One region of the Bacillus sp. 1NLA3E genome, then DNA from elsewhere that is predicted to be linked to it. Evidence: riboswitches for the same ligand, from Rfam matches in the RefSeq annotation. Region 1 holds a riboswitch; each other region holds the start of a gene.

Evidence for each region. Region 1 has a riboswitch for lysine ahead of B1NLA3E_RS17580 (aspartate kinase). Riboswitches for the same ligand answer to the same signal wherever they lie in the genome.
Region 2: linked by a shared signal. The riboswitch ahead of B1NLA3E_RS21110 (amino acid permease) and the one ahead of B1NLA3E_RS17580 (aspartate kinase) in region 1 are both predicted to bind lysine.
Region 3: linked by a shared signal. The riboswitch ahead of B1NLA3E_RS21530 (transporter substrate-binding domain-containing protein) and the one ahead of B1NLA3E_RS17580 (aspartate kinase) in region 1 are both predicted to bind lysine.
Region 4: linked by a shared signal. The riboswitch ahead of dapA (4-hydroxy-tetrahydrodipicolinate synthase) and the one ahead of B1NLA3E_RS17580 (aspartate kinase) in region 1 are both predicted to bind lysine.

What each region holds. Positions count from the first base shown of each region.
Region 1 is NC_021171.1:3,667,384-3,670,574, reverse strand. Features, by position in the region: gene uvrC (excinuclease ABC subunit UvrC) at 1-1,450, shown strand, start outside; lysine riboswitch at 1,519-1,697, shown strand; gene B1NLA3E_RS17580 (aspartate kinase) at 1,828-3,057, shown strand; gene B1NLA3E_RS17575 (YslB family protein) at 3,114-3,191, opposite strand, start outside.
Region 2 is NC_021171.1:4,404,292-4,407,482, reverse strand. Features, by position in the region: gene B1NLA3E_RS21125 (YkvA family protein) at 183-620, shown strand; gene B1NLA3E_RS21120 (YidH family protein) at 864-1,244, shown strand; lysine riboswitch at 1,442-1,631, shown strand; gene B1NLA3E_RS21110 (amino acid permease) at 1,738-3,191, shown strand, end outside.
Region 3 is NC_021171.1:4,487,518-4,490,708, forward strand. Features, by position in the region: gene B1NLA3E_RS21525 (amino acid ABC transporter permease) at 1-486, opposite strand, end outside; gene B1NLA3E_RS21530 (transporter substrate-binding domain-containing protein) at 547-1,392, opposite strand; lysine riboswitch at 1,542-1,722, opposite strand; gene B1NLA3E_RS21535 (hypothetical protein) at 1,913-2,713, opposite strand; gene B1NLA3E_RS21540 (multicopper oxidase type 3) at 2,700-3,191, opposite strand, start outside.
Region 4 is NC_021171.1:2,615,877-2,619,067, reverse strand. Features, by position in the region: gene dapA (4-hydroxy-tetrahydrodipicolinate synthase) at 782-1,669, opposite strand; lysine riboswitch at 1,798-1,977, opposite strand; gene B1NLA3E_RS26025 (erythromycin resistance leader peptide) at 2,205-2,249, shown strand; gene B1NLA3E_RS12390 (Msr family ABC-F type ribosomal protection protein) at 2,530-3,191, shown strand, end outside.

The DNA.
Region 1 (3,191 bases):
CCACCCTCGCTTAATTACCACTCGAAAAGTAAAAAAAGACAAAGGTAAATATTTTGGTCCGTACCCAAATGTCCAAGCTGCAAACGAAACGAAAAAATTACTTGATCGAATCTATCCATTAAGGAAATGTTCGACTCTACCAGATCGGGTTTGTTTATATTATCATATGGGTCAATGCTTAGCACCTTGTGTCAAAGAGGTAAGTGAAGCAGAATACAAATCCTTAACAGACGAAATTACTCGCTTTCTAAACGGCGGATATAACGATATCAAAAAAGATTTGACTGAAAAAATGACCGAAGCAGCTGAGCAACTTGATTTTGAACGTGCCAAAGATTTTCGTGACAAAATCATTCATATAGATACCATTATGGAAAAACAAAAAATGACGATGACTGATTTTACAGACCGTGATGTATTTGGATATTCTGTTGATAAGGGTTGGATGTGTGTTCAAGTCTTTTTTATCCGGCAAGGAAAGCTGATTGAGCGGGATGTCTCGTTGTTTCCAATTTATGATGAGGCAGAAGAAGAGATGTTAACCTTCCTAGGTCAATTTTATGCAAAATCGGATCATTTCAAGCCAAATGAGATTTTAGTTCCAGAAACAATTGATACAAGTATGCTCGAACAACTTCTTGATGTAAAAGTGCTAATCCCAAAGCGTGGTCAGAAAAAAGATTTAGTGAAACTTGCCGAAAAAAATGCGACCATCGCCTTGAAGGAGAAATTTTCCTTAATAGAACGAGATGAAAAAAGAACCATCAATGCAGTAGAAAACCTCGGTGATAGCTTAGGGATTTATACTCCCCATCGAATCGAGGCTTTTGATAATTCCAACATTCAGGGAACCGATCCAGTTTCGGCATTAGTGGTATTTATTGATGGTAAGCCAAATAAAAACGAATATCGCAAATATAAAATCAAAACAGTAATAGGTCCCGATGATTACGAATCGATGCGAGAGGTTACAAGAAGAAGATATACGAGAGTCCTAAAAGAAAATCTACCTCTTCCAGATTTATTAATTATTGATGGAGGAAAAGGACATGTTGAAGCGGTAAGAGATGTCCTTGAAAATGAACTGGGGTTAGATATACCGATTACTGGACTTGTAAAGGATGATAAACACAGAACGTCCCAACTTTTATATGGAAATCCCTTGCAAATTGTCCCGCTTGCCCGAAATAGTCAAGAATTCTATTTGCTTCAGAGGATTCAAGACGAGGTCCATCGATTTGCGATTACTTTTCATCGTCAGTTACGAGGAAAAAGTGCCTTCCAATCGCATCTTGATGAAATTGCTGGTATTGGTGAGAAACGAAAGAAGCTTTTGCTTAAAACCTTTGGATCTTTAAAGAAGATGAAGGAAGCAAGCATTGAGGAAATGGTCTCGATTGGAATTCCTGCAAATATAGCCAAAGAGCTGTTGGAGAAAATAAATAGTTAGGATTGCTAAATAATATTTTTATATGCTATAATGTTAAAAACTTAAGAGTCGACACTTTAGATCGTTAAAGTGAAGGTAGAGGTGCGAACTTAATCAGTAAAAGCTTGGAGAAGGATGAGCTTCAAGGAAAAGCTTTGAAAGGAAAGTTCGCCGAAGTGAAGATAGTACTCATTGCTTTCTTTGCTGGTCCTGCATTGAATAAATGTTGGATTGTCAAGACGTCTTGTCTTGGAGAGCTATCTCACTGTGGTTACGTACATGATATTGAACGTTTTCACAGCAATGGGATATGATTTCTCATTGCTTTTTCTTATGCCCTGAAAAGGAAAGAAAAAGCAGATATAAAATTCAGATTTCTGCAGAGAGTAGGGGGAATAGTGGTGCTAATTGTTCAAAAATTTGGCGGTACTTCTGTAGGTAGCGTTGAACGTATTTTAAATGTAGCAGAACGAGTGATAGAAGAAAAAAATAGAGGGAATAGTGTTGTTGTCGTTGTATCAGCAATGGGAAAAACAACTGATCAGCTTGTGAGCTTGGCAAAGGGAATTACAGACAATCCGAACAAACGAGAAATGGATATGCTATTAACAACAGGTGAACAGATGACCATTGCTTTATTGGCAATGGCACTGAATGAAAAAGGACATGATGCGGTTTCCTATACAGGTTGGCAAGCCGGAATTATTACCGAAAGCGTCCATGGAAGTGCAAGAATTATGGACATTGAAACGGGAAGATTAAACAATGATTTGGAAGCGGGGAAAATTGTTATTGTCGCTGGATTTCAAGGGGTTTCGATAGATGGAGAAATCACCACTTTGGGTCGAGGTGGCTCAGACACAACAGCTGTTGCCTTGGCTGCTGCCTTAAAAGCCGATAAGTGTGATATATATACTGACGTAACTGGAGTTTTTACGACTGATCCACGTTTTATTCAGGAAGCGCGCAAATTGGGCTCTGTGTCATATGATGAGATGCTTGAATTAGCTAATTTAGGTGCAGGAGTCTTGCATCCAAGAGCGGTAGAGTATGCAAAAAATTATCAGGTTCCTCTTGAGGTCCGGTCTAGTTTGGAAAGGGAATCAGGCACAATAATCGAGGAGGAAGTATCAGTGGAGCAAAATTTAGTAGTGCGCGGAGTGGCATTTGAAGAAGAAATTACCAGAGTATCGGTAGTTGGGTTACCGAACTCATTAACGGGCCTTTCCACTGTATTTACAACTTTGGCATCCAATCGGATTAACGTAGATATTATTATCCAAAGTACTACAGAAAAACATACCACCAATTTATCTTTCTCAATCAAAAGTTCAGATTTGGAGGAAACCCTAGCGGTTCTTGAATCTGTAAAAGAAACTCTTGGCTATGAGAGAATTGAAGCTGAACAAGATTTGGCAAAGGTATCAATTGTAGGATCTGGTATGATTTCTAATCCAGGAGTTGCGGCGGAAATGTTTGAAGTGTTAGCAGCAAACGAGGTTGAGGTAAAAATGGTTAGTACTTCTGAGATTAAAGTTTCAGCAGTAGTTAAACAAAAACTAATGCTACCTGCAGTGGAAGCACTTCATCAAGCTTTTAATTTAGCGAGTGCATCAGTAAAATTATAAAAACATATATAAAGGCTGACTCGGATGAGTCAGCCTTTATATGTAAAAGTGGATAATTAACTGTCTATTTTATCTTGTAAATCCCATTTTACAGTAAACTGAACTTTGGCACCCTTTTTTCGTGGGTGCTCAAA
Region 2 (3,191 bases), 740 kb from region 1:
TATTAAGTGGTGCCTGACCCCCGGCACTTTAAAGCGCTATAGTATTAAATAGAAAAATGTCATTCTTAAGTGAATGATGTTTTTTTTTTTTGAAAACAATAAATTGGCATATTTGTTTGCAAGGTGAATTTGGTGAGATTGTCGAATTATAGTATTATGAAGTAGAAAGAGGTGAAAATTTGATGGAACAAGAAGATTTTTATCAAAGTTTCAGAAAGAAGATGCAGTACTGGGAAAAGAGTGAGGATGGCAAAGCAAATAAATATGTAGAAATTTTAATGTTTGGCCCAGACTTATTTCATTTATTATGCAAATTGACCTTGGATGATGATGTCTCCGTAACAGATAAAGCCAAACTAGCTGCGGCAATTGCATACTTTGTTTCACCTATTGACCTTATACCTGAAGCATTACTTGGCCCAGTCGGCTATGTAGATGATATCGCAGTTGCAGCATTCGTATTGAATGGAATAGTGAACAACTCAAGCCCTGAAGTAGTAAGGAAACATTGGGCAGGGGATGAAGACGCTCTAAAAGTCATAAAACAAATCCTAGAAGTTGCCGACAAAATGGTTGGATCAGGATTAATGAAAAAATTAAGAGGGAAATTTGGTGGCTGATCACCAGCTACCAACTACAACGCCGATGCAGATGCTTTAACGTGTTAACACGCTAAGTGGTGCCTGACCCCCGGTGCGGTAGTGCATTAAAGTCCTTCTTTTCTATGTGGTTATTAAATAAATGGGACAAACTCTTTCTATAAGAAGGGGTTTGTTTTTTTATAGGGACATATTCAGAAGAGGAAGGGGATAAGTTAGGAAATAGATTAATACATTTAGTAAAAAAGAGGTGTTCGAAATTTAATGAGTGACAGTGAAAAGCAGACGGTTGACTCAAAATATATTCAGCAGCATTTGGCAAATGAACGCACCTATTTGGCATGGGTTAGAACAAGTATAACCATCATTGGAGTGGGATTTTTGATCACCAACCTCCATTTTTCAACTCTATCGACTAAAGTTGTGATTGGAGATATTCTTGCTAAAATCATTGGCCTCGCCTCAATTGTATTGGGAATCATTACTCTAATCATGACTACATTTAGTTATTTTCGAAAAGGGAAGGACATCAACAACCAAACCTTCCATTTTTCAAAGGCATTAGTTGTATCATTATCAATTCTATTAATCCTGATTTTCCTTGTATTTGGCATTTATTACTTGTATGTTTGGAAATTTATCTAAGTATTTTAGAAAATTATTAACCGAGTAAGGAGAGCGAATTTGTTGGACAGAATTGTTCTTCTTATTTTTGGAAAAATTTAAACTGCTAGCGCTCATCGCATCAAATTTACTGGGAATCAAAGGTTATTGACATTTCCTATGGTGCACATTATAGTGAATATTGTTCTACTAATATAATATATTACCCTCATCCTAACCGATGAGGTAGAGGTCGCGGTTTTTAATAGTAGCGTAAGGGAGATGCAGAGGCATCTACGAACTTACTTGAAAGGAAAAATCGCCGAAGTTTGCTCATTACTCTGTTTGAGCATGCTGGGGCTGTATCCGAACAGGAACAGAACTGTCACGTCTGCCTTAACCTGGCAAACGTGTTGTGCTATCTTCATGGAAGGTTTGATGCGGTTAAAGTAGAGAATGCCGTCGACACTATTGTTCGGCTTTTTTTATTGAAATTTTGCGCTCCTTCCCAAAAAAAGAAAAGGAGTTTTTTTATATGAGTCAAGGAAATGCGACAGCTAGAGTTTTAGAGGTTCAAGAGGAATTACAGCAGGAACAACCACAGCTGCACCGTGGATTGCAGGCCCGACACTTAACGATGATCTCCATCGGTGGAGCCATCGGAACAGGCTTGTTTTTAGCAAGTGGCGCAGCCATTCATACCGCAGGACCAGGTGGAGCCTTGGTCGCATATGGCATTATCGGAATTATGGTTTACTTTTTGATGACAAGCCTTGGTGAACTGGCTGCCTACATGCCGGAAGCGGGCTCGTTCAGTACCTATGCTAACAAATTTGTTGATCCAGCCTTAGGGTTCGCGCTTGGATGGAACTATTGGTACAACTGGGCGATTACGGTCGCAGCCGAATTAGTTGCTGGTGCCCTCATTATAAAATTTTGGCTACCGGACAGCTCATCGCTGCTCTGGAGTGCTTTATTTTTAGCAATCATGTTTGGATTAAACTATATGTCTGTCAAAGGTTTTGGTGAGTCGGAATATTGGTTTGCCCTTATTAAAGTAGTAACGATTATTCTCTTTTTAGTAGTTGGCGTATTAATGATTTTTGGTGTGTTCACAGGTAAGGCGGTTGGCTTTACAAACTTTATGTTAGCCGATGGACCGTTCCACGGCGGATTTTTCACCATGATTGGTATCTTCATGGCAGCAGGATTCTCCTTCCAAGGAACTGAGCTACTCGGAGTAGCAGCAGGGGAAAGTGAAGACCCAGCTCGTAATGTTCCACGTGCAGTTCGTCAAGTGTTCTGGCGCATTCTATTATTCTATGTATTAGCAATTGCTGTAATCGGGATGCTAATTCCGTTTACAACTGAGTCACTTTCAAGCGGTGATGTAACGGTGAGCCCGTTCACGCTTATCTTTAAACGTGCCGGTTTTGCGTTTGCGGCATCGGCTATGAATGCAGTCATTTTGACATCTGTTCTATCTGCGGGTAACTCTGGTATGTATGCTTCGACTAGAATGCTTTGGAATCTTGCTAAAGAAGGAAAAGCACCGAAGTTTTTATCAAAAGTAGATGGCCGTGGCGTGCCTGTTAATGCTCTACTTGTAACAACAGCGGTTGGTCTTATTGCCTTTTTTGCCTCCATGTTTGGTGATGGTGCTGTTTATATCTGGTTACTGAATGCATCTGGTATGTCCGGGTTTATCGTTTGGTTAGGCATTGCGATTAGTCATTATCGTTTCCGGAAAGCCTTTGCGGCACAAGGACGTAGCTTAAAGGAACTTCCTTATCTTGCTAAATGGTTCCCGTTCGGCCCGATTTTTGCCTTTGTTTTGTGTACGTTTGTTGTTTTAGGACAAAACTATGCTGCTTTCATGGGTGACAAAATTGACTGGTACGGTGTGATGGTATCGTATATCGGCTTACCATTGTTCATTGCCGTATGGTTGGGTTATAAATATGTGAAGAAAACAAAAGTGATTCCGTT
Region 3 (3,191 bases), 820 kb from region 1:
TGTGGCTGGTAAAATATTGCGAATAACTTGCGGTAAAATAATATTAAACATCGTTTGAACATGGTTCATCCCGATTGCTTGGGCTGCTTCAAATTGTCCCTTGTCAATCGATACAATACCGCCGCGAACAATTTCTGACATGTAGGCCCCTGTATTGATTGATACGATAAAAATTGCTGCATATAATCGGTCCATATCAAAACCAAATGCTAAAGCGGAACCATAATAAATGACCATCGCTTGTACAATCATTGGTGTTCCACGGAAAAACTCAATATAAATAGAAAGAATGGCATTTATTAATTTTAAAAAGAAGCGTTTGGCCCCTCGTTCAGGCATCGGAATGGTTCGAATAACCCCTATTAATAAACCAATGATCGACCCTATAATCGTACCAATGATGGCAATTAAGAGTGTCACACCAGCACCACGAAGAAACATTGGCCAATTTTCTGAGACAATTTTTACTACCCAATCAAAGCTCATCTTTCTCCTCCTATATTCATGAAACCGAGTGCGTAAAATACACCCGGTTTCAAATCATTTTTATTTAGCTGCTGGTTGATTTTTAATAGCTGTCTCCATAATTTTTTGACGTTCTTCTTCTGATATTCCTGCTAAGATTTTATTGATTTTTTCAGTCAATTTACTACCTTTCGCCACACCCACTGCGATTGCTGTGTCACCATCTGATGTTTTAAATCCTTCTGACAGTTCTACCATGGCAAAATGATCGTTCGCAGAAGAAGCGCTAATACCTTCAGGACGTTCCGATACGTATCCATCAATTACACCTGATTCCAGAGCAACTCGCATTGCTGGGAAGTTATCCATAGCTGGCTGTTTTTTTACACCTTTGATTTGGTCGATTACTGAATAGTGGAATGTATTCAATTGTGCCGATATTTTTGCTCCACTAAAATCTTGAATGGATTTCGCATCCTCATATTTTCCACCTTTTTTAACCACGATAACTAAATCTGATTTATAGTAGTTGTCTGAGAAATCGATTGTCTTTTTACGCTCTGCTGTTGGAGACATCCCTGCAATAATTCCATCGATTTTTCCAGAAGTTAATGAAGGAACAAGGCCATCCCATTCAGTTTTGACAATCACTAATTTTTTTCCTAAACCATCAGCAATTTTTTTAGCGATTTCAACATCATATCCGCCTGCAAATTCCGCATTGCCATCAATTTTCACACCGCCATCGGAATCGCCATTTTGAGTCCAGTTGAATGGGGCATATCCAGCTTCGAGACCTACTTTAAAAGTGTCATCTTCTTTTGAAGATCCATCCGCTTTTTCTGAACTACTACTTTTTCCACAACCCGATAATAGAATAATAGCTGCCAAAGACATAGCTATTAAAATAGATAATTTTTTCATCATAATGATTCCTCTCCCTTTGATTATAAATTTTATAGTTTTCTGAACCTTAACACTTATTCATTTTTTAGGTATTTTACTCAACAAAAAAAGACCTGAGCGATGAACTCAGGCCTTATATGCATAAGGAACCCTAAATCCTCTTTTTTCCCAAATGAGATAGCACAACTCAATAAACCGGGAAGTTTATTGAGACAGTTCTACAGCTCTTAACTGCAGACCCAGCAAGTAATACTGAGATATTACAAGCTTCGGCGACATTTCCTTCTCCTTAGTATCAAAGTCTCTCAGACTCCACTAAAAACTGTTAAATATCGCGCCTCTACCTCACATGTTAAAAGTGAGGTCTATTAAGTTATTATTTTAATATATCTTAAAATAACAAATAGGATCTGTCAAGGGGGAGCGGGGGTGTCAAGAGGGACGGTTCTTATAGGGGACAATCGGAAGTTTTGCGCGCAAAAAGGCACAACTAGTGATTTGATTACCTAGTTGTGCCTTACCTTTATCTTACGCAAAAGATCTAACCGCAAAATTTTTGATTGCCAAGAAGAATGAAGTCGCGGTCCCTGTTAAACAGACACCGAATCAAACATGCTTTCGCAAAAGGAATTTGTTCCATTTCCTCTTTGTTTAAAAGGTGCAAGAAGTTTTCATCCGCATTCAATAATTGGCCAGAAATTGCCTCGCTCTTATCCTCAACCATTACTTCCACCTGACATCCGACAAATTGAAAAAGCATTAGATGGATAGGGATGCCAAAGAAAAGATTAACTAGTTCTGGTTCACCAGAAACAAATTCACCAAAATGGAGAACGAGCTCCCTCTTGAGCTGGCGATTCAAATGGATGAGTTCCTGTTGATGTTTTTTCTCTGTGTTGCATTCCTCATATTGCAAGGAGTCGATTTTATTAAATAGGATGAACACCCTTTTTCCCACTGTATTCAACTTAATAAAGTTCTTTCCAGCTGTTACAAGTGTCCCTACCTCTTCAATTTGCTTTTCCTGACAGTAGACCTTTACACGGATTAAAATATCCCTCAAATCTAGTAAATGTAATTGCAATTGCCGTTGATTATTTGGGTTACGCTCATTGCTTAATGAACGAAGTAAATGATTGGCAACCTCGATACATTCCTGTAATTCATCGAGTTCTGCTGGCGGCAATGGACTGTTCGGTGATCGAAATCGTGGAGTAGGAATCTTTTCAGGGCATGGATGTAAGGGAGGACATGAACATGATTGATCATGATCAAGTTTTCCGTCACATTCACATGCTTCCAATTGACTTTCCTTATAGTCTTGATCTTCATGTTCCTTCATTTAAGTTATCCTCCTTTACCTCTTTTCTTCCATAAGAACTTCTCTCATCCAATGGAGCCAAATAAGGGATTCTTTCCCCTAAAACCCTCATGATCCCCCATAATCCAAGTTCGATATCCCAACGGATGTTGCCAGAACGATAGAGGTAATCACCAGGACTTTGACAATAACCGCCGGCACCATAAAATAATTCAAAATCATCATTAGACCCAGGGACATTCTGTCCACTAATCGAAATAACGGAGGAATTTACATCATCACTGCTTTTTAACCACTTATGGCCATGAATCGTAAAAGCGTGACCTCTCGCCCGGTCTGCTGGTGTAACAAAGCGAAATGTAACAGGATCGCCGGCATAAGCAATAAATAGTGGGGTAGCAGGATCGCCATGGACCTTAGAGCTGAATACTTTTGATATATCGTTAGGACTAGTTAATCGGTGACTAAACCGTTCAGCACGATAATTGAAGCCTCTTGA
Region 4 (3,191 bases), 1.1 Mb from region 1:
TATTCACAAATTTCCAACACCTACTAGGAATCCTACTTGTGTTAGTACTTAAAGCCTTGCTAATGTTACTAATACCCGGTTAACCACGATATAATTTTAATACATAATTAAATTAAAACAAGTCTGCAGTAATTTAATACTAAGTCAGTAAAAACTGATTAAAGGAGTGTTTCGATAATAGTGAAGAAACTGGAAACAAAAATATGAATAATTGCCCATTAAAGTATGTTTTGAACTTAATTGTAGGTAAATGGCGACTTCCTATTATCTGGGCTTTGTGGCAAAACAATACATTACGTTCCAACGAAATGAAACGTAATGTTGATGTAATAGCAAATATGATATTGAAAGAATCCTTTTCATGCGAGTTCTCCGATTGCTGAATAAATCCACTGATAACTAACCAGAATGTTAATAGTTCACATATGAGCGGGAGTATGTAGAAAAAACAATGATGGAATTGGCACTTCCCAAAAGTGTTGTCGCAACTAGCTCACATGAACTAGGGATTGATATTGTTGATGTAGATATAGTCCATACAACTGGATAGCAACTATAGTTTAGGGTGGTATCAACTGGGGAGAATCCGAGCATTAGTATAGCTGTTAATTATTCGCTTTCTTTGTATCACTGGAAGCTAACGGATGCTTGGAAATAAAGTGGAAAATGTCAAAAAGCTTGGAGATTGATCCAAGCTTTTTTACATTTTTTTTAGTTTGAATAGAATTGCTGATCATTTAGTAAATTAACTCAATAAAATAAATCCAGCTATGAAAACTGATTAATTAAATACTTCTACCTTACTAAGTTCAAGCACACTTTGCAATGCACGTGTTTCTTCATCGCTCAAAGGAACCAATGGTAATCGAACACCACCAACATGGATCCCTTTCATATTTAACGCTGCTTTAACCGGAGTAGGGTTTGGTGCTGCAAATAGTGCTTTCATAATTGGGAGAAGTCTGCGATGAGCTATTGCCGCTTCCTCGACATGACCCAACTTAAAGCTATTCATCATTTCTTGCATTTCATTCCCAATAATATGAGATGCAACAGAAATGACTCCCGTACCGCCAATCGCTAATAGCGGTAACGCTAAACCATCATCACCACTATAGACGGTAAAATCACTAGAGGTCTTGTTAATGATGTCTGCCATCACATCTAAGCTGCCACTTGCTTCTTTAATAGCGACAATATTATTAATCTTAGAAAGACGAACAACGGTTTCAACTGACAGGTTAACCACACTTCGTCCAGGGATATTATAAAGCACAACGGGTAACGAAGTTGATTCGGCAATTGTTTTAAAATGTTGAAACATTCCTTCTTGAGAAGGCTTGTTATAGTAAGGAGTTACGAGCATAATCCCATCTACACCAGTTTCCCCAGCCTGTCTTGTTAAGTTTATTGAAGCTCTCGTATTATTGGAGCCTGTTCCTGCGATAACGGGAACTCTGCCACCGACAACATCGACAACAAATTTAAATAATGCTACTTTCTCTTCTGTAGTTAAAGTAGGAGATTCCCCAGTTGTACCTGCAACAACTATTCCATCAGTACCATTAGCAATTAAATGATTAACTAGGATTCTTGTCGCATTAAAATCAATCTCATCATTTTGATCAAACGGTGTAACCATTGCGGTTAATACCTGCCCAAAATTCATTTTTCCTCATCCTTTACATAATTTTTTTAAAATTATAGAGGGACAAGACTATTCAAAAATCAACGCAAAAAAACAGCAACGAGGGTTCGCTGCTGCATTAGAAACATAAATAAAAATATCGTTCCCATGCGTGAGATAGCCCTCCATATAGTTTCCTATATGACAGTTCTGCATTTATTCAATAGCAGACCCAGTTTTAAGAACAATGAGGTTCTTTTCACTTCGGCAAATTCCCCTTTCTACAATCGTCACTGGATCTCATCATCCTAAGATTGTGTACTATTGGTCTTTGCGCCTCTATCCTCACTTCAAAAGGTATTGAAGTAAGAAAATATTTAATTGAAAGTAATAATAACAGAATTCCGTTACTGTTTCAAGGGTAATAGTAGAAATATTATAATAAAACAGAAGAGTGATACACTTGAATTGTAGTCTGGCAGAGTGGATGAAAAGAAGTTCAGTTTCTCTTTGACTACTTCTAAAAGAAAATCTATAATTATGTTGTAAGCATTAAATTTGGGAGGATTATTAAAAAATGACCCATTTTATGAGACTTCGATTCCAAACTTTGAACTCGTAATTTAATACGTTCAAAGGCTCTGTTTGTGTATACAGAGTACACGGGATTAGTCTGTCCTTTTTTAATCATCTTCATTTCGCATTTAAAATATATAAATGTAGAAAGGCAGATCATTCAATTTTTCTTTATTTATGTCCTTTTCTCCGTGAAAGGAGTTATTTAGTGAGGACTTATTGGTATAACACCAAGGATTTTATTCCCGTTACTCTCAAATCACAGGCAGATAGCCTGTGGTTTTTTTCGTGAGAAAAAGACCATGACTAACTGGAGGTTGAGAAGAATGGAAAAGGTATATATCGAGTTAGAAAATATTGAACTGTCATTTTTAGATAAATTAATTTTATATATCCAGCGGCTGTCAGTATATCAGTTTGATCGAATTGGGTTTGTTGGCAAAAACGGGGTTGGAAAAAGTACGCTATTAAAGCTAATGAATGGTCAAATTTTACCGGATAAGGGTCATGTAAACCGTTTTGTGGATTTTGCCTATTTTGATCAATTAAAGACACCTGTTGAAAAAGATGTGGATTATGAGTTGTTAGGAAAGCTTGCTATCCCTCAAACAGAAATTGAAAACTTCAGTGGAGGGGAACAAACACGGATGAAACTAGCTGAATTATTCTCCACCTATCATGAAGGTTTATTAATTGACGAGCCGACCACTCATTTGGACGAAGCTGGTATCCAATTCTTGATTGAGAAATTGTCTTATTATCCTGGTGCACTTGTCCTTGTAAGTCATGATCGTTATGTATTAGATAAACTAGTCACGAAAATTTGGGAAATAGAGAACGGAACTGTAACGGAATATCCAGGGAACTATTCAGATTACGTTGCCCAAAAAGAGCTTCAGCAAAAGCAACAACAAGAACAGCATGAAAAGTATGTTAAAGAAAAAAGCCGACTTATGAAAGCTGCAGAGGAGAAAATGAAAAAGGCTGA